One region of the Peribacillus sp. R9-11 genome, then DNA from elsewhere that is predicted to be linked to it. Evidence: riboswitches for the same ligand, from Rfam matches in the RefSeq annotation. Region 1 holds a riboswitch; each other region holds the start of a gene.
What was found. Region 1 has a riboswitch for cobalamin ahead of RE409_RS05645 (ribonucleoside-diphosphate reductase subunit alpha). Riboswitches for the same ligand answer to the same signal wherever they lie in the genome.
Positions count from the first base shown of each region.

Region 1 (6,865 bases):
AAAAATAGATTACTGATTTGATCGTTAACTTGAGCAACTTTCGCAGGCATTATCATATTCAGATGAAGTGGAACGAACATAATATGTTGATTTCAATCCGCTTTCCCATGCTGTTAAATGGATATCCAATAGAACTTTAGCCTTGATTGTGTTGTGGACATACAGGTTAAAGCTGATAGCTTGGTCAATATGACGCTGACGGGCTGCATTTTGTCTGATGCTTTCCAGTTGGTCCAAGTTAAATCGTGTTTTTTTATAATACTCATACGTATTAGGCGTCAATCCGGGTGCTGTCACTTTGAATTTGAAGTTTTTCTTTTCTTCATAAAATTCAATTTCATATAAGGGATCGATTCCATCAGTGGAGTTACCGATTTTAGCCGTTGATGAATTAGGTGCAATGGCCATTAAATATCCATTACGGGTACCGTGTAGCTGCACATTTTCTTTTAAATCTATCCATTTTTCATCGGTATAGTCACGAAGTTCGAAATATTGGCCTGTATGCCAATCAGATCCTTCAAAATATGGGTACGTTCCTTTTTCCTTAGCCAATTCATTAGACGCTTTGATTGTTAAGTAAGCAATTTTTTCGTATAAAGTATCAGCATATTGAACGGCCTCATCTGATTCCCAATATATATTCTGGGTGGCAAGTAAATGATGCCATCCAAATGTTCCTAAGCCAATTGCCCGGTAACGCTTGTTTGAGATGGATGCTTGCTTGACCGGAAGACTGTTCACATCAATGACGTTATCGAGCATGCGGATCTGAATCGGAATCAATCTTTCTAATACATCGCTACTTACCGCGCGAGGCAGGTTAATGGAAGAAAGGTTACATACAACGAAATCGCCGCTTTTACGAACTACAACTACATCGCCATCTTCAGTTTCGTATTCATCCGTGATCGTTGAAGGGCTTAAGTTTTGAGCAATCTCTGTGCAAAGGTTGGAACAATAAATCATTCCTTTATGTTTATTAGGATTCTTACGGTTCACTTCATCACGGTAGAACATATACGGTACGCCTTCTTCTAGCTGAGAAATCATAATGCTCTTCATAATGTCCATCGCGTTGATTTTTTCAAAGCTATAGCTAGGAAGTGTGCCATTTTCCGCAGCCTCCACAGCGTGAGCGTAATGATTTCTGAAGCTTCCTTCGCCTTTTTTCTCGTCATAAAAATCTTCGAGTGAGAATCCAAGGGTTTGCTTTACGGTATGTGGGTCGAAAAGATACCATTCTTTCCGATCGCGTACGGCTTCCATGAACAGATCAGGAATACATACACCTGTAAAAATATCATGAGCTTTCAACCGGTCATCACCGTTTTGTGTCTTTAAGTCAAGGAAACTCATGATATCTTTATGCCAGGCATCCAAATAAATCGCGATTGCCCCTTTACGCTGGCCCAATTGATCGACGCTGACAGCAGTCTGGTTAAACAAACGGATCCAAGGGGTCGTGCCTGAACTGTTTCCAGAAAAACCACGGATATCAGAACCAAGTGAGCGGATTTTACCGACATAAAGTCCTACACCACCGCCGAATTTAGATACTTTAGCGGCATCGTAGTTGGATAGATAAATGCCATCAATAGAATCTTCAATCGCGTCAATAAAGCATGAACTTAACTGACCGTGAGTTTTTCCTGCGTTTGATAGGGTAGGTGTCGCGACGGTCATATACAGATTGGACATCGCCCAGTATGCCTCTTTGACAAGTTGCAGGCGGTGTTCTGTTTTTTCCATTCTCATAATTTCCATAGCGATGATCATGAAGCGCTCCTGAGGCAGTTCGTAGACCTTGTCTTTTTTCGGACGGGCTAGGTAGCGGTCGTTTAATAAGTAGATACCGATATAAGAAAATAGTTTATCTTTTTCCGGATCGATCACTAAGCCTAATTCTTCAATTTCTTCTTTGGAGTAAGAGTCGAGTAGTTCGGGTTTATAAATCGGGTAGCGTTCCCCCTCTTGCTGTTGAGAGAGTCCTGCGATTAATTCATAGAACGGTCCGTAGCTCACGCCCTCATAACCGCGATTCGCTTGTGCATCCCTGTACATCGTATTCAAAAGTTCTGCCGCAGCAACAAACGTCCAATCTGGAGCATCTATGTCTACACTTTCGAGAGCAAGCTGGATCAGTTTTTTTGAAGTTTGTTCTTCTGTTGAGTCACTTTTACGATCTAGCCATTTTGTAAAACGCTTTTTGAACTTTTCCATATCTAGCCGGCCTTCGAATTCCTTGGATAACATCTCAAGCTGGATAGAACTTGTTTCTGTGTCATTTTTCACTATAGTAGAGTTATATGTTTGAGTCATGAATAATCCTCCTTGTAAACTTCCATTAAATAAAAAAATCCGCCCAATAAATTGAGCGGATCAAACGATAGAATAAAAGAGCCATGAAAAAATAGCCGTTATACTATCGTTTCATCATCTCAATCCCCGAAGAATAAGAAACGTGAAAAATCCAGGCAGGTCTCCTGACTCATGATCATCCTACTTTGAGTTCTTCCCGTATAAAGAGATATACAGTGGTTTTCTCATTTCGTCACATTTACAGTTGCGGGGACAGTTCCGGGTTTACACCGGATTCCCTTTTCAGCCATCACTGGCACCTTGGATTACAAATAATTCTATATATAGTTATGTGTGTTGTTTTTAATATCAATATCTAGTATTTCTGCTTATATTATCGTAATCCATATGAGACGATAATTCAACTAATATATTTGATAAAAACCAATCCTTATCTATTGACAAAGTGAGGGGAGAGGGAAAAAGAGTGAAAGAATTAATAGGGAAATGGGAAATTCAAACGCTGAATGTAAGAGATTTTATGTTAAAATAAAGTGTATAGTAAAGGTGGCTCTCCCTTATTGTAAAGATGGGGGTTCCCGGAAAAATATTTATTAAAAAGGAGAAATAATCTTGGAAAAAGTATTAGTTTTTGGACATAAAAACCCAGATACAGACACAATTTGTTCAGCTATCGCTTATGCGGATCTGAAAAAACAACTAGGTATCAATGCTGAACCTGTTCGTCTTGGTGAAGTGAATGGTGAAACTCAATATGCATTAGACCAATTCAAATTCGAAGCTCCTCGTCTTGTAGAAAAAGTGGCAGGGGAAGCGGATGGTGTGATTTTAGTTGATCACAACGAACGCCAGCAAAGTGCAGAAGACATTGACCAAGTCCGTGTTTTAGAAGTTATCGACCACCACCGTATCGCTAACTTTGAAACAAGTGATCCTTTATATTACCGCGCAGAACCAGTTGGCTGCACGGCAACTATTTTAAATAAAATCTATAAAGAAAACGGTATTGAAGTGCCTAAAGCAATCGCAGGTCTAATGCTATCTGCCATCATTTCCGATTCTTTATTGTTCAAATCTCCAACCTGCACAGAGCAAGATGTTGCAGCAGCAATGGAATTAGCGGAGATTGCCGGAGTAAATGCTGAAACATATGGCTTAGAAATGTTAAAAGCAGGCGCTGACCTGAGCGACAAAACAATTGCCCAGCTAATTACTCTTGATGCAAAAGAATTCTCTATGGGAACTGCGAAAGTGGAGATTGCTCAAGTCAATGCTGTGGATCCGAACGAAGTTCTTGCCAAACAAGCTGAATTAGAAGCAGCTATTGAAGCTGTTATTGCTACGAAAGAATTAGATTTATTCTTATTCGTTGTAACGGATATTTTAACAAATGATTCTGTTGCCTTGGCTCTTGGGAAATCAACGGAAGCAGTTGAAAAAGCTTATAACGTTACATTGAGCAACAACATTGCCGTCTTAGAAGGCGTTGTATCACGTAAAAAACAAATCGTGCCGGTTTTAACGGACATATTCAGTAAATAAAGATGTGAAAAGGGTGCTCTGAATACTTCGAGCACCCTTTTTATGTAATATTGTGAGGGTCAACAAATTTCAATCATGTCTATAAAAAAGGACTCAAACAAGCCATTTAAATGACGTTTGAGTCTTTTTTTTAATTCAAAGCTTCCTTCTCTTTTTCATAGGCGATAATAATTAGTTCTTTATTTGCGTCTTGGCCTAGCTTGCTTTCAAAGCTTCTTAGTTCATTCAGTAAATCTTGTGACAGGTTTGCTGCCGTATAATCCTGCTCGGATATCATACTTTTTGCTCCTTCCATCTAGATATATTTCATGTTATCTATTTTGTCGGTTTAAAAAGTTTCTATTCAGCAAAATTTAAACTTAAGATATTTTACTATCATAAGTGGCGAGCTTTTCAAGCAATTGGGAACTTTCATGATCGAGACCAAGCACCTGAACAGATTTACCATGTAGCCGATATTTAAGGACAACCTTATCAACTGCGCCGACTGCAGAAGCATCCCATATTTTTGAATGGGAAAAATCAATGGTGATAGAATCAGCCTTTTCATTTACATCGAACTTGGAAACAAAGTCCTGAACCGAGGCGAAAAATAATTGTCCGGTTATACGATAAATAATTTTCTTAGCCTGAATGTCCTCTGCTTTTTCAACCGACACTTTAGAAATTTTAGCCGAGAAGAAAATCATGCTCAAGAGAACGCCGGCAAATACGCCTTTTGATAAATCATGCGTATAAAGAACAATGATGACAGTTACAATCATCACAGCTGCATCCGTCTTAGGAGCTAGTCTGAGCCTCTTCAAGGAAGACCAGTCGAATGTTCCTATTGAAACCATAATCATGACTGCAACAAGGGCTGCCATTGGAATTTTAATAAGGACGTCATTCAGTATCACGATTAAAACCATCAAAAAAGCCCCGGCAACAAATGTTGAAAGCCGACCTCTGCCGCCAGACTTAATGTTAATTCCAGATTGACCAATCATTGCGCATCCTGCCATACCGCCGAAACACCCGGCGATAATATTTGCAATGCCCTGGCCTTTGGCTTCCCTATTTTTGTTGCTATCTGTATCGGTCATCTCATCGACAATTTGAGCCGTCAATAATGATTCAAGCAACCCGACAAATGCAAGTGCTATGGAATAAGGAAAAATGATAGCCAATGTTTCAAATGTAAAAGGAATATCTGGAAGCATGAACATTGGAAGTGCCTCGGTCAATTGCCCCATATCCCCAACAGTACGCATAGTGGCCCCTGTTGTAACTGCTACAATAGTCATGAATATGATAGCGACCAGTGGTGAAGGAATGATTTTGGTGATGCGTGGAAAAAGATAGATGATTGCAAGTGAAACTGCCGTCATGACATACATAATCCACGTTTCACCCACGAAATGAGTAAGTTGGGCAGTGAAAATCAAAATGGCTAGAGAATTCACAAAACCAGTCATAACAGGCTTTGGGATAAACTTCATTAACTTTCCAATTTTGAAGACCCCTAGTAAAACTTGCAGTATACCAGTTAAAATTGTTGCTGCAAGTAAATAGTTCAAGCCATGATCTTTTACAAGATCAACCATGACTAGCGCCATTGCCCCAGTAGCGGCTGAAATCATACCTGGTCTTCCGCCGACAAAAGAGATGACGATGGCGATACAGAAAGAGGCATATAACCCTACCATTGGGTCGACCCCGGCAATAATGGAAAAGGCAATTGCTTCAGGAATCAGTGCCAGTGCCACGACAATACCGGAAAGAACATCTCCGCGAACGTTGCCGAACCACTCCTGTTTTAATATAGATGTATTCAAAGAAACACTCCTTTTTTCATTATATATGTGTTTTAATTTGCTTTATTAACGCAATAAATTATAGCATGGCTTATTCATTCTATCTATGGATAATAGAAACCACTAAATATGGGCTATTCATTGATTAGCTTTTTACTTTTGAGACAAAAAGTCTGGATGTCTCACAGAAGGGGAAGAAATACTTTAAGTGAAATGTATTGATAAGGGGTATAGCTGTCACATGCTTGATAGGGGATCTAGGGCATTTTTTCGACTTTGGTGAGGTATGAATCATTGGGTTTAAATGTTTGAATTTCCAAAGACTTCTGTTTACCTTTTGCGATATGTTACTATTAATATACTGATTTTTCTGTATTTACTGTGGGTTATTCTTCAACAATGGATAAGAACAGGGGATGCTCCTATGAATAAAAGTGAGAAGAGAACGAAATTAGTAGAAAAAATTGAAACGCATTTAAGATTGACTGCAAGAAATTTAGTGAAATTCGATACAATTCAAGAAACATTAGATTTTACGGTAGAATCATTTCAACTGGAGTTTTCATGGGATTTCGTGGCAATCGTTTTAAGAGAAGATGATATCTTATATCCAAAAGTCTGGAAAGGAGGTTCGCCGCATTTTGCAGATTCCTTTCCAATTCATCTAAGTGAATGCTCTCCGGAGATTCTCGAAGAAGGATGGGATATTAGGAAAGAAGAAAGCAGCCTCAATTGCAAATTTTATAAGTTAATGAAAAATGAAAGAATTTCAACCTGGTTTACTGTACCTTTAAAAGATGATGGAATCAGCTATGGGTTCTGTATTATTGGTTTTCATAATTTCGTTCCTTTAATTTCTGAAGTTGAGCAAATTTTTGTTGAATTTGGAAAAGATGTCGCAGTTGCTATGCAGCTTGCAAAGGAGAAGGAATTTGAGAAACGAAAGTTAAGCAGCATAAGATGGGTCAATGAAAATGTGACCCCGGGTTCATCGATGGAAGAGTTAGTGCAAAAGGTGCTAGAGCTATCATGCCAAGGTACGATGGCAGAGGACGCCTCCATCTATTTGTTCGATGAATCGGAAAACTGTTTTTATTTGCAAAGCCCTTTGATAGGCTCTCCTAAACTGGAAGAAAATATTAGGGTTATAGGAGAGAATGAATTAAGTACATACTTTCCATTTTTTGAAAAATCGGGTGGCTTTC
Region 1 is NZ_CP133763.1:1,173,024-1,179,888, forward strand. It holds gene RE409_RS05645 (ribonucleoside-diphosphate reductase subunit alpha) at 25-2,322, opposite strand; cobalamin riboswitch at 2,459-2,640, opposite strand; gene RE409_RS05650 (manganese-dependent inorganic pyrophosphatase) at 2,935-3,864, shown strand; gene RE409_RS05655 (hypothetical protein) at 3,995-4,141, opposite strand; gene RE409_RS05660 (SulP family inorganic anion transporter) at 4,224-5,681, opposite strand; gene RE409_RS05665 (helix-turn-helix domain-containing protein) at 6,085-6,865, shown strand, end outside.

Region 2 (6,865 bases), 1.3 Mb from region 1:
GAACCATAATCAATTTCTCATTCTGGAATCGTTGACTTTCACGTTCATAACGAATATAAGGAACATTTGCTTCCTTTGCTGCCTGAAGAGCGTTTTTCGATGCTTCTTCTGCAAATGGGTGACTTGCATCAACTACCGCATGAAATCCTTTTTCGATGATTAAAGATGCCATATCTGTTGCAGTTAATCGTCCAATTTGAGTTGCTATCTTCGCATCTTGCAAACTTTTTGCTGCCGACTCGGTTACTACCGTTGCCAAAACTTGGAATCCAACCCGTTGGATTTCAATCGCTAATTCCCTTGCATCGCTTGTACCCGCTAAGAACAAAATCATTTTGTCGTCCCCACCACTTGCTCATCATGGTCATGGTGGTCATGTCCATGGTCTGTTTCATGACCGTGATCGTGGTCATGGTGGTCATGCCCATGGTCGTGATCGTGGTCATGATGATGATGGTGATGGTGGGCATGGCCATGTTCCTCCACATGTTTACGATAGTTTTCTAGATCACGGGTACCACTTGACCTTCCTTCGCTAGCTTCGATTACACGTTCTTTCAGTATGGTTTGTAATGTTGGATGATAACCAAAGTATTTCGCCAAAACAAATTCATGCTCTGGATATTGGTCTTGATAGCCTGTTAGCATATTCTCCATTCTCTCCATTAACACACCTGTGAAGAGGAAATATGGAAGCATCACTATTTTTTTGGCACCTAACCGAATACAGCGTTCAATGCCTTCATCAACAAACGGATCCGTAACACCCATGAAGGCATTTTCGACCCACTTCACATTTAATTTTTCCCACAATAATCGTGAAATTTTATAAATATCACTATTTGCATCAGCATCACTTCCACCTCGACCTATCAGCAATATTGCTGTCTCCGGATGTTCCAAAGATGTATCGAATCCAACTTCCTCAAGGCGATCTGTCAGAATCGTTAATACTTCCTGGTGAACCCCAATCGTTTGTCCATATGTGAATGTAACCGCTGGATACTTATTCCTTCCATCCTCTATTTCAGCTGGAATATGTAATTTTGAATGTCCTGCATGCAACAAAATAATCGGAATGACGATAACTTCAGTGGCTCCTCTTTTTATGCAATTGTCAATGCCTTGGGATATACTTGGCGTGGCAAATTCCAAGAAGCATGTTTCAATTAATAAAGAGTCGTCCATTGTTGGAATCATATTTTTAATAAAATGAATAACTTCGTCGTTTCCAGAAGCTAGTCTGCTTCCATGTCCTACGAATAATACTGCTTTCATTTGTTATCCCCCTCTTGATTAGTCTTCACAAGGCGCAGGCTCTATTTTTATTTTGGGAGCAATGTCTTGATATAAATAGCCCTGTATCTTTTTCGCCCGTTTGAAATATTTAAATAGTCGTTCATTAGGATGAGCATTTTGTTTATATTCGTTGACAATGTTTGTAATTAATTCAACTAGTTGATCCGGTTCAATTCCTTCTGCAACTGGTTGACCAGGATGAGCCGTTCTGCCAACAGGTTTCGCTCCAAGGAATAAATCAAATTTCCCTTTTCGGAAAACGATCCCTATATCATCCATCACTGCACTATAACAAGCCATTCCACACCCATTAAAACCAATGTTCAGTTCCTTAGGCATATCAATCCCACCAAGCACCCTCTGTATTTCATCCGCGTAAGGAATGGATTCCACTTTTTCACCATCACAGAAATCACAGGCTTTTAAAGTCAATACATCCCCAATTGGCGATAATAAAAAGTTTGCTGATTGCAATTTTCCAGTAATAACTTCTGGATCTGTTGTAGGAATCTTTAAAACGATTTTATGATTTGGCGTGTATTCCATCGTTCCCTTTTCTCCAACAACTTCTGCAAGTGTCATCATTTGTTTCGGAGTAAATTGCTTGTTCGCCACACCTGGGCTAACGGCAAGCTCGAATACCGACTCAATTTTTTGCTGAACAATCGGCGTAATTGATTGCTGAACTGTTTGACCCTTAACTCTTGTGAGTGCTTCCATTGCCACTTCAAAAGAAGTGCTCTTTTTTTCTGGTGCTTTTGTAAGCAATCCAACTCCGCCAGTCGACTCGGTGTACGCTTCCTGCATAGAACCTGTTTCTTGATCTAATGCCCAAGGTTCTGCTTCTTTTTGCAAGCGTTGATGCGGCTTCAATGGTTGCTTTTCCGAATTCAATGTATACTTTCTTTGATATCCACGTGGCGTGATGATTTTGTCATCATATAAAAAGGTAGATGAATTTCCAATAATGACGGTTGTTAGCATCCCTATATCGTGATTTAACATGTCTTTCAAATTGGTTATCACAATATCCTGACGATCGCGATAAGCACTTTTTACCAATCCGACAGGTGTTTCGGGCGAGCGGTAACGCAGTAAAATGTTCTGTGTTTCAACAATTTGCCTTGTCCGTCTACCGCTTCGAGGATTATAAAGTGCAATGACAAAGTCAGCCATTGCTGCAGCCTCCACTCTTTTGGCAATCAGATCCCAAGGCGTTAAGTGGTCACTGAGGCTGATGGTACAGGAATCATGCATGACAGGTGCACCAAGTAAAGACGCACATGAATTGATGGCAGAAATACCAGGAACGATTTCAATGGCTACTCCCGTTTCTTCTTTCCAGCCTTTTTCAATCAATACTTCATAAACCAGCCCTGCCATTCCGTATACCCCTGCATCACCACTCGAAATTACAGCCACTTTCTTTCCCAACTCCGCCTGTTTCACTGCTTCTTGTGCACGTGATACTTCTTCAGTCATACCTGTACTTATAATCGTTTGATCTGTAAGAAGGCCCTGTATGAGTTCCACATATGTTTTGTAACCAATGATGAAGTCACTTTCTTGAAGGGCTTCTACAGCACGTTTGGTAATATGTTCAAAATTCCCTGGTCCAAAGCCAACGACAAATAATTTACCGTTTGTACTCATTTAGACATCTCCTTTTACAACTTGTCTTTTGAAATTCCTGTTTGAGCTGGAAAATCTGGATTAGGAGTCATTTCTCCATTAGTAAATTGGTAAATCATCTGTGGAATGAACTTCTCATCATCGAGATTACGGACAATCTCTCGTCCAAAATCAGGTGAATCCACTCGATACCATGTCCCTTGAGGATAAGCAATCACAACGCAGGCATCCTTACACCTTCCGTTACAGCGAGTTCTAGTAGTATGAATTTTTTGATTCAGACCTTGTGAAGTAATTTCATCACGAATTGCTTGCGTTATTTCTTCGCCACCTTTTTTCATGCAACTGCTGCCGTTACAAATCAAAAGATGCGAATTTGTGCCTTTTAAGTTCCAAGTTGTCATCTTCTTCCTCCTAAATCTGAGAAAAGGCAAAATAAAAAACCTTAACTGTTAGAGTTAAGGTTTAAAAAAAACTATATGAAAAGGGAGCCTCCAGCAAGCAAAGTGAAACTCTCAAAATCTCCATAGTCCTTCTACCTTTCCCTCCGAAAAGTATCACACAATTTTAAAAGCAGGTTTCCTGGCTTACGCTTCAATTTACTTTTGTCCCTTCCCAGCTCTAGGCCAGTGGTTATCGACAATTTCATCAGCGTTACAGTAGCGGGGGCTGCATCGGATTCTCACCGATTTCCCTATTATCCCTTGCGTGTTCATACAAGAGCACTTTTAAATTGAAATATTTGGTTTTATAATAATATATTTCTAGTTAACTTTATCTATCATATAACAACTTTTTTAAAATTCAATAGTTTATTCCGACTGTTTTGAAAAGTTTAATGGTGAAAATCCAGCTTAATGCCTATCCTCACTGCGATTTTATCCTTCTCAAAAAAAATATGAATAGAGTGTAGATGGAATCATTGCTTTATGGTACAATAAACGAGAATTTTCAAAAAATTACATAAGTTTTATGGTGCTAGATTCCTCGGAATTTAGCTTAATAGGGAAGTCGGTGTAAATCCGGCGCGGTCCCGCCACTGTAAAGGGAAGTCCTAATACGTAATGAATAATCCACTGTCAAACGCGATGGGAAGGATGTATGAGGATGATGATCCAGAGCCAGGAGACCTGCCATGAAGCGTGAAACTGTTTACAACCTACGAGGATGGGTGTGCGGATCAGGCAGCTAAGCTAATATTTGTATTATGCTGCAAACTTACTGTTCATTACGCACTTCTTTCTTTTTGAGAGAAGTGCTTTTTATGTTGCCCGCCACTTCTCTTCTCAGCTTTAATCATTAAAAATAAAAGCGTTGAAAGGAGAAAAAATGAAAAAAGCCAATTGGAAAATACTTTATTTTGTCATTTTACTACTTTTCGTACCAAAGAAAGCAATGGCAATGCATATTATGGAGGGCTTCTTACCGATCGAATGGGCGATATTCTGGTGGGCTGTGACACTTCCATTTTTAATCTTGGGTTACCGTTCTATTAGGTCTAAAGTGAAGGAAAACCCAGAAACAAAAATGATGCTGGGTCTGTCCGGCGCATTCGTTTTTATTTTATCAGCCCTAAAAATCCCTTCCGTTACAGGAAGCTCTTCACACCCTACCGGCGTCGGTTTAGGTTCAATCTTGTTTGGGCCACTGGCCATGAGTGTCGTCGGTTCTATTGTTCTGTTATTTCAAGCTGTATTACTAGCTCATGGAGGACTAACTACGCTAGGAGCCAATGCCTTTTCCATGGCTGTTTGCGGGCCGTTCATTGCTTATTTTGTATTCAAAGGCGCTACTAAATTAGGTTGGTCCTTCTCTCTTGCTGTTTTCTTAGCAGCAGCTTTCGGAGATTTGGGCACCTATGTGATAACTTCTGTACAACTTGCTTTAGCTTTCCCATCGGAGGTAGGTGGATTCATGGCCTCATTCACTAAATTTTCAGGAATCTTTGCCCTTACCCAAATACCTTTAGCAATCAGTGAAGGTTTATTGACAGTCGTTGTCATGAATTTCTTGAAGAAATACAATCTAGGCGAATTGAAATTACTGCGAGTGTTATCTAAGGAGGCTCGTTAGCATGAAAAAAAGTTTATTGTTGCTTTTTCTAGTCGTCATACTTGCTATAATTCCGTTAATCACCCAACAAGGAACAGAATTTGGTGGAGCTGATGGAGTGGCGGAAGAAGCCATCACTAAAATCCAACCAGAATATAAGCCTTGGTTCAACAGTATCTGGGAGCCGCCAGGTGCAGAAACCGAAAGCTTATTGTTTGCTCTCCAAGCCGCGATTGGCGCCGGATTCATAGGATACTTCATCGGCGTTATGCGACAAAAAAATAAACAGTCCGTTCAAGAAAAGGACGAACAGGCAAAACATGTTACTCATAGATAAATACGCCTATTTCAACCGGCTAAAGCATGTACATCCTTTAGAGAAAATGATTTTTGCCCTCTCCCTTTTGTTGTTTTCTTTAGCAGTGAGGGATACGACCGTCTCACTCATCACCTTTACCGTGATGAGTGCTTTTATCATTTTCGGGGCAAAAATCCCAATCTCTTATTATCTAAAATTACTCTTATTACCTGGATTTTTTGTACTATCAGGTACAATTACCATCCTTTTTTCATTCGCAAGTAAATTCACTTCGATACCAAATGTATGGTGGTCCTGGAATTTCGGCAGCTGGCAAATATTTATCAGCGAAGACAGTATAAAAACGGTAATTGGTCTAATCGTTGTTGTATTAAGCAGTATCAGCTGTTTATATTTCCTAACCTTAACTACTCCCATCACAGTTATACTATATGTATTGCGTAAGCTGAAACTGCCTTCATTGCTGATTGATTTAATCGAATTAACTTATCGCTTCATCTTTATTTTTTTAGATACAGCTATGGCCATTCATCAATCACAGTCATCACGGCTTGGGTATAGTTCAGTGAGGAAGGGAATTCGATCTCTCGGGTTACTCATATCTTCCCTGTTTTTAGGAGTGTTTCAGCGCTCTGAACAATTAACGATGGCAATGAACGCAAGAGGGTATCAAGAGAATATTTCATTTATCGATGACTCTTACACTTATTCCTCTCGTAATTGGCTGATTACCATTGTAACTCTAGTAAGCTTATTCTTTATTTATAGATATATATAAATTGGGGGCAGTTCGATAATGGAAGAACATATTTTTAATATAGATGGCCTCACCCATCAATTCGCAGATGGGACGTTCGCATTAAAAGATCTTTCTCTTACTATTCAACAAGGTAAAAAAATTGCTTTATTAGGCAATAACGGTGCCGGTAAGTCAACTTTATTCCAACATTTAAACGGTCTATTAAAGCCAACAACAGGATCCATCAAATTTAAGGGAAAGAAATTAAAATATGACAGAAAAACATTATTACTATTACGAAAACAGATTGGAATCGTTTTTCAAGACCCGGATTCACAACTTTTTTCCGCTAATGTTCAACAGGATATATCGTTTGGACCGATGAACTTAGGTTGGGAAAGAGATGTCGTGCGGGAGAAAGTTGAATGGGCGATGGCCCAAACAGAAGTAACAGAATTGAAAGATAAGCCCACCCATTTTTTGAGCTTAGGACAAAAGAAGCGTGTTGCCATAGCTGGTGTGTTAGCCATGGAACCCGAAGTCTGGATCCTAGATGAGCCTACGGCGGGATTGGATTCTTATTTTTCCAAACAGATTATGGCTCTTTTGGATAACATCCATCTCCCTGATAAAACAATCATTTTATCAACCCATGATGTTAACTTAGCCTATCAATGGGCTGACGAAATCATTGTCATGAACGATGGAAAGGTCATATATCAAGGAGATCCTGTCACTATTTTTCATCATGAAGACCTTTTGTATCAAGCACATTTAGAAAAACCATGGATATTTGAAATGTTTCAATCACTTATTCAATCAAA
Region 2 is NZ_CP133763.1:2,508,856-2,515,720, reverse strand. It holds gene cobK (precorrin-6A reductase) at 1-334, opposite strand, end outside; gene RE409_RS12215 (sirohydrochlorin chelatase) at 331-1,278, opposite strand; gene cobJ (precorrin-3B C(17)-methyltransferase) at 1,297-2,952, opposite strand; gene RE409_RS12205 ((2Fe-2S) ferredoxin domain-containing protein) at 2,967-3,335, opposite strand; cobalamin riboswitch at 3,486-3,676, opposite strand; cobalamin riboswitch at 3,888-4,084, shown strand; gene RE409_RS12200 (energy-coupling factor ABC transporter permease) at 4,261-5,004, shown strand; gene RE409_RS12195 (energy-coupling factor ABC transporter substrate-binding protein) at 5,006-5,320, shown strand; gene cbiQ (cobalt ECF transporter T component CbiQ) at 5,304-6,080, shown strand; gene RE409_RS12185 (energy-coupling factor ABC transporter ATP-binding protein) at 6,099-6,865, shown strand, end outside.
Region 2: another riboswitch for cobalamin. It lies ahead of RE409_RS12200 (energy-coupling factor ABC transporter permease); the one in region 1 lies ahead of RE409_RS05645 (ribonucleoside-diphosphate reductase subunit alpha).

Region 3 (6,865 bases), 1.3 Mb from region 1:
AGCCAAGAGCATTAATACTATACCAACACAGCGATAAAAGCATTATGGTTGGCGGTAAAAACTTCTTTAGTAATCAATGGCTAAACGCAACAGGAGCATACGACGTTACGGCAGAAGAAGTTACCGGAACAAAAGAAGTGAATATGGAGCAAATTTATAAGTGGAATCCCGATATTATTTACATTACAAACTTTTCAACTACACAACCTGAAGACCTAACAAACAATGTATTTGAAGGTCAAGACTGGAGTCAGGTAAAGGCTGTGCAAGCAGGAAATGTTTATAAAATTCCTCTGGGTATTTACAGATGGTTCCCGCCAAGTGGGGATGCGCCGCTTATGTTGGAGTGGATGGCACAGAAAAATCATCCTGAACTATTTGACTATGATATGAAGAAAGAAATCACAGACTATTATTCAGAATTCTATGATTACGATGTAACGGAAGAACAAGTAGAGAATATTCTGCACCCTTCTTCTGATGCTGCAAAACAGTAAAGTAGGGAATGAATATGAAAAAATGGAAAACGCTCCTGTTCTGGATTTTACCAATTGCTATGGTTATTTTGTCTCTAAGCATTGGACGTTACGGAATGGATTTAGGGACTCAAATCAAGATATTACTATCAACTTTTCTTCCAATTGACCATACTTGGACGCAGATGGAAGAAACAGTGGTCCTGCAAATACGCCTGCCGCGTATTTTGCTTGCCTTGTTAATAGGTGCTGGTCTTTCAATCGCAGGTGCCTCATTCCAAGGTATGTTTGGCAACCCGTTGGTTAGTCCGGATATCCTTGGGGTTTCGGCTGGTGCCGGGTTTGGGGCTTCCCTTGGGATTCTATTACTAGGTCATGGCTTCGCTACACAAGTGATGGCACTTGGTTTCGGCCTAGCGGCAATCGTCTTTACCTTCGTGATTAGCGGAAAAAAAGATTCACCTGTTTTCATGCTTGTTCTGGCTGGTGTCGTTACATCGGCATTATTCCAGGCGTTGATTTCCTTGATTAAATTCGTCGCTGACCCGGAAGCAAAACTGCCAGCGATTACTTACTGGCTGATGGGAAGTCTTGGTACGGCAACATATAAGGACTTGTATATCGGGGGACCGATTATCCTTGTGGGCATTCTGATTCTATATTCCCTTCGTTGGAGAATAAATTTATTGACGTTGCCTGAGGATGAAGCTAAATCACTTGGTATTCCAGTAACACGTTTGAAATGGACAGTTATTTTTGGCGCAACACTTATTACTGCTGCCTCAGTTGCGATAGGCGGTATCATTGGCTGGGTTGGGTTAATTATTCCTCACGTTGCAAGAATGCTAGTTGGTAATAACAATCAACTAGTCTTACCAGTATCTCTTTCAATCGGTGGAGCCTATTTATTGTTGATTGATAATCTGGCTCGCTCGGTAACGGCTACAGAAATTCCACTCTCAATCTTGACGGCAATTATAGGTGCACCATTTTTCGCAATATTGCTTAGAAAAACAGGAGGTGGCTGGTCATGAGAATTGAGGTGCAGGGAGGAAATTACTTTTATGCTCGGAAAAAAGAAGAAGTTCCTTACCTTTACCAAACAGACATTAACTTTTCGCTGAATGACGGAGAGATAATGGCGATACTAGGACCAAACGGTGCAGGAAAGACAACGATGTTAAAATGCATCACAGGTCTTCTGGACTGGAAAAAAGGTCAAACGCTCATTGATGGAAAGCCGCTTCCTTCGCTTTCACGCAAAACCGTCTGGAAACGGATTGGTTATGTTCCGCAGGCGCATAAAATGGTATTTGGTTTTACACTCGAAGAATTGGTCATTATGGGAAGAGCCCCATACATCAGTGCGCTTGCCCAGCCTTCCGTGAAGGACCGTGAAGCCGCTCACCTAGCCCTGGAAACTGTAGGGATTGGCCATCTTGCTGGGAAGTCCTGCAATACAGTCAGTGGTGGTGAGTTGCAACTAGCGTTGATTGCACGTACGCTGGTATCAGACCCGGAAGTGCTCATTCTCGATGAACCGGAATCCCATCTTGATGTTCAAAAGCAGGTTGTGATTTTACAGACATTAAAGCGTTTGTCACAAGAAAAGAAAATCTCTTGTATCATAAACACGCATTACCCAAACCATGCGTTTTTCCTTGCTGACCATGTGTTAATGACAGCCAAACAAAAGCCGGTCGTTTACGGAGAAGTCCAGGAAGTCATGACAGAATCCCGGATGAAGGAATACTTCGGAATTGAAATGAAGAAGATTATTTATGAAGAAGATGAGAACTTTTTTATTGAAACGATGGTGCCGAAAGATTTAGGCATTCCGCGTGATCAAAATACTTGTCGATTTACTAGTTAAAAAAAGGCAGCCACCGGGTTGCCTTTTTTTTCGCTAAATGGAATACTTTATTATTTACTAGTTTTCTGGTACTATTATGCTAGAAAAAATTAGGAGAATGATAGTGGGAAAATACAGAGTTTTATTGATGGTAGCATTGCTGGGAATTTTAATTTTGCCTTCATGCTCACAAGGGGTTTTAGAGAATATAGGTACAAAGACGGCTGCACCGATTGCGGAAGATAACATTGAAGTGGTTGCAGCAGCGGAGAATGACGTCGGGCAGAATTCGGAGGACAGATTATATCCTGAACAGATCGATACGAGAAACTGGATAAGAGCCGAGTCCACGGTTCAACTTCCAATATTGATGTATCATAGTATTTCTGAAGGTAATAACCTTCGGGTACCAAGAGAGGAATTTCAATCACAAATGAACTGGCTTCGGGAGAATGATTACTATACATTATCCCCTAGGGAAGCATTTCTTGTTTTAACGGAAAATCGGATGCCAAGTGAAAAGTGTGTCTGGCTTACTTTTGATGATGGCTATACAGATAATTACACGGAGGCTTTTCCTATATTAAAAGAATATAATATGAAAGCTACTGTTTTTATGATCGGGAAATCTATTGAAAAAAGTCATCACCTGACGGAAGAACAAATGGTGGAGATGAGCGAGAATGGGATTTCTATTGAAAGTCATACTATCAACCATCTTGAGCTTAACCGTATGACGGTAGGGCAGCAGGAAGCTGAAATGGTACAGTCAAAGGATTTATTCGATCGTATTCTCCAACAGGACACGACAGTACTTTCATATCCTGTTGGTCGGTATAACGAGGAGAGCCTTAGGTTGTCAGAAGAAGCTGGATACAAGATGGCAGTAACCACCGAAGCTGGTGGAGCTTCAAGGGACCAAGGGATGCATGCACTGCACCGAGTTCGGATTTCACCCGGATTATCAGTCGATGGATTTGCAGCGCTGATTGAAAATGCATCACGTTATTAATTGAAGACAAGGTATTTCGGAATCAGTCTGAAAAATCATATAATAATCATTTCTTACATAGTGTATAATGAAAAGCAGTGAAAATTATATACATATGAACGATTTGGTGTCTTAATGACTTAAAAGGGAAGTTGGTGAAATACCAACGCGGTCCCGCCACTGTAAATGGGAGTTAGCGGCTGTGTACCACTGTATGTGAGATATGGGAAGGTGCCGTTGACGATGACCATTAGCCAGGAGACCTGCCAAGATTCGTACACCTGTAACCTACGCGGATGGGAAGGTGTGTGGCAGACCTTCTGAGTCCGTAATTATATTGTTGCCATACAAGCATCTTCCGTTTGACGGGAGATGCTTTTGTTTTGAAATTCGCTTCTTCACTTCAGGGTGCGTTTTCTTTAGGTGGTCGGAAATTGAATTAAAAGATTGTGGGGGATGTAAAATGAAGAAAATCTATGGTCTGATTCTAGTGATGTTACTAACTGCAGGTATGATGGTTGGTTGCAATGATACATCAAAAGAAGGAACGAAAGAAAAGCAACAAACGAATCATACTGAAAACCAAGCTTTCCCGATTACGATAAAAGATGCAACGGGTGAAAAAGTAACGATAGAAGAACAACCAAAGAAAATTGTTACATTGATACCAAGTAATACAGAAGTGGTCTTTGCACTTGGTTTGGGTAAAAAGGTTGTTGGTGTATCCGACAATGATAATTACCCGGAAGAAACGAAAGAAATTGAAAAAGTTGGCGGAATGGAAATGAACACGGAGTTAATCGTTTCCTTAAAGCCTGATCTTGTTCTTGCTCATGCATCCAGTGCCCATAATTCGAATGAGGGATTGCAGCAGCTTAAGGATGCTGGAATAGATGTCCTTGTAGTCAATGATGCACAAAGCTTTGACGAAGTGTATGAGTCTATTGATATGATTGGACAGGCAACGGGAGAACATGATAAGGCAAAAGAAATCGTTGCGAATATGAAAACGAAACTGAAGAAAATTCAGGAAAAAGCTAAATCCGTTAAGGATGAGGAAAGAAAAACCGTTCTAGTAGAGGTTTCGCCATCACCGGATATTTATACACCTGGAAAAAATACATTCATGAATGAAATGCTTAACATAATTTCAGCGAAAAATGCAGCAGCCGAATTGGACGGGTGGGCGAAAATTGACGAAGAGTCTATGATTGCTGCAAATCCGGATGTCATTATTACAACATATGGTTATTATACAAAAGATCCAATCAGTGAAGTGACGGGCCGAAAAGGATGGGAAGATGTAGCTGCTGTTAAGGATGGTCAAGTCTTTGATGTCCATTCTGACTTAGTGACCCGTTCTGGTCCACGCTTAATAGAGGGAGTAGAGGAACTTGCCAAATCAGTCTATCCGAACCTATTTGACAACTAAGTGGGCGTTTGCTTATTTGATTGCGTTATTGTTTTTGCTTTTCGCAATGACGATTGGCATTTCCTTTGGTTCGGTGTCAGTACCGATTCCCGCGCTTATACAAATTATCGGCAAGGAATTTTTTCATTTACCAATCTCAGTTGAGCCAGATGTGATGCTGACGAATATCGTAATGAACATCCGCCTGCCACGTGTATTACTTGCAGGTTTGGTTGGGGCTTCGCTTGCGATTGCCGGGGCAGCCTTTCAGGGACTGCTCAGGAACCCGCTTGCTGACCCCTACACATTAGGGATTTCATCAGGAGCATCAGTAGGCGCTGTATTGACATTGTTTTTGAATATATCATTGCCGTTGATCGGTTTATATACCCTACCGGCGTTAAGTATTATGTTTTCATTGCTTACGATTTTCTGTGTGCTAACTTTTGCGAGAAAAATGGATCGATCGATGAAAGTAGAAACAATTATTTTAACCGGAATCATTTTCAGCTCGTTTTTAAGTGCCTTCATCTCATTAATGATTGCGTTGACGGGCGAGGAATTAAGACAAATCATCGGATGGCTGATGGGAAGCGTTTCAATGCGCGGCTGGAATTATATCGCGATTATTTTGCCGTTTTTTATCATTGGTTCGTTGATCTTGATTATGAATACCCAAGAATTGAATGCGATGACGTTTGGGGAAGATCGTGCAAAGCATTTGGGTGTGAATGTTCAGCGGAGAAAAATGTGGATTCTGATAGCTGGTTCGATATTAACTGGGGCAGCTGTTGCTGTTTCGGGAACGATTGGCTTTGTAGGATTGGTTATTCCTCATTTGGTTCGTAGGATTTGGGGGCCAGATCATAAGCATTTGTTGCCGTTATCTTTGCTCGTAGGAAGCGGATTTTTAATTTTGGCTGACCTTGTAGCAAGGACGATTATTGCACCTTCGGAACTGCCGATTGGTGTAATTACCTCACTTATCGGGGCCCCGGCATTTGCCCTGATTTTATTAAAGAGACGGAGAGAAGGGTAGAATTCATGCTTGAAGTTAAAGGGTTAACAGGTGGATATGGCAATAAAGCTGTTTTGGACTCTGTCTCTTTTGACGTACATAAAGGGGAATTATTTGGGATTCTCGGTCCAAATGGCAGCGGAAAAACGACGCTATTAAGTATGCTTAGCGGGGTTCTCGATTATAAGGTAGGAAGCATACGAATAAGGGGAAGAGACTTGAAGGAGTATTCGGCCAAACAACTTGCACAAGTTATAGCCGTGTTGCCTCAACATTCCTCATTAGCCTTTTCTTATACGGTAAAAGAGACTGTTTCTCTTGGCCGTTATGCTCACCAAACAGGCTGGTTTCATAGTTGGACTTCTGAGGATGAGGTGATTGTCCAACGTGTGATGAAGCAAACGGGAGTCGCGGATTTTCAGGATCTTCATTTTGAACGATTATCAGGCGGTGAGAGACAGCGGGTCTTATTGGCACAAGCACTTGCCCAAGAACCGGAAATTCTTTTTTTAGATGAACCAACGAACCACTTGGATCTTTCCTATCAAAAGGAGCTTCTTGATTTAATGAGGAAAATGGCCAAGGAGCTGGAGCTAACAGTTATCTCAATCTTCCATGACTTGAATTTGGCCGGCTTGTACTGTGATCGGCTGATGTTGCTTGAAAAAGGACAAATTCAAGTCATTAATGTGCCGAATGAAGTGCTCCAACAGGAACGGATCCAGGAGGTATACCGGACGACGATTGAAAAACATCCGCATCCTGCCCTACCGAAGCCGCAAATGTTCATTGTCCCGGAAAAGCATGTCTGTGATTTCGCACCTTTGGAAATTGATGAAACCTATTTGACGGTGGGCAACGAAATAATTCAATTGAATTCACCAATTCCGCTTAGAACGATGTCTTCTGGTGTGACCGGTTCAGGAACGGGCTGGCATCAACATTTCGTGAATAGGCATGTCCATCGTGATTATAATTACGAGGATCATTTTGCTGAAATGGCTGACTTTTTAAAAACACACGGTTTTGAACCGCAGGAAACGGTCGGAATGATGACAGCTGTCTTTCTCGATACGGTGGCCTTCAAGTTTTTAAGAGATGATGATTTCTCGGTTTT
Region 3 is NZ_CP133763.1:5,569,988-5,576,852, reverse strand. It holds gene RE409_RS27100 (ABC transporter substrate-binding protein) at 1-497, shown strand, start outside; gene RE409_RS27095 (FecCD family ABC transporter permease) at 512-1,510, shown strand; gene RE409_RS27090 (ABC transporter ATP-binding protein) at 1,507-2,349, shown strand; gene RE409_RS27085 (polysaccharide deacetylase family protein) at 2,477-3,340, shown strand; cobalamin riboswitch at 3,428-3,605, shown strand; gene RE409_RS27080 (ABC transporter substrate-binding protein) at 3,783-4,751, shown strand; gene RE409_RS27075 (FecCD family ABC transporter permease) at 4,714-5,769, shown strand; gene RE409_RS27070 (heme ABC transporter ATP-binding protein) at 5,775-6,865, shown strand, end outside.
Region 3: another riboswitch for cobalamin. It lies ahead of RE409_RS27080 (ABC transporter substrate-binding protein); the one in region 1 lies ahead of RE409_RS05645 (ribonucleoside-diphosphate reductase subunit alpha).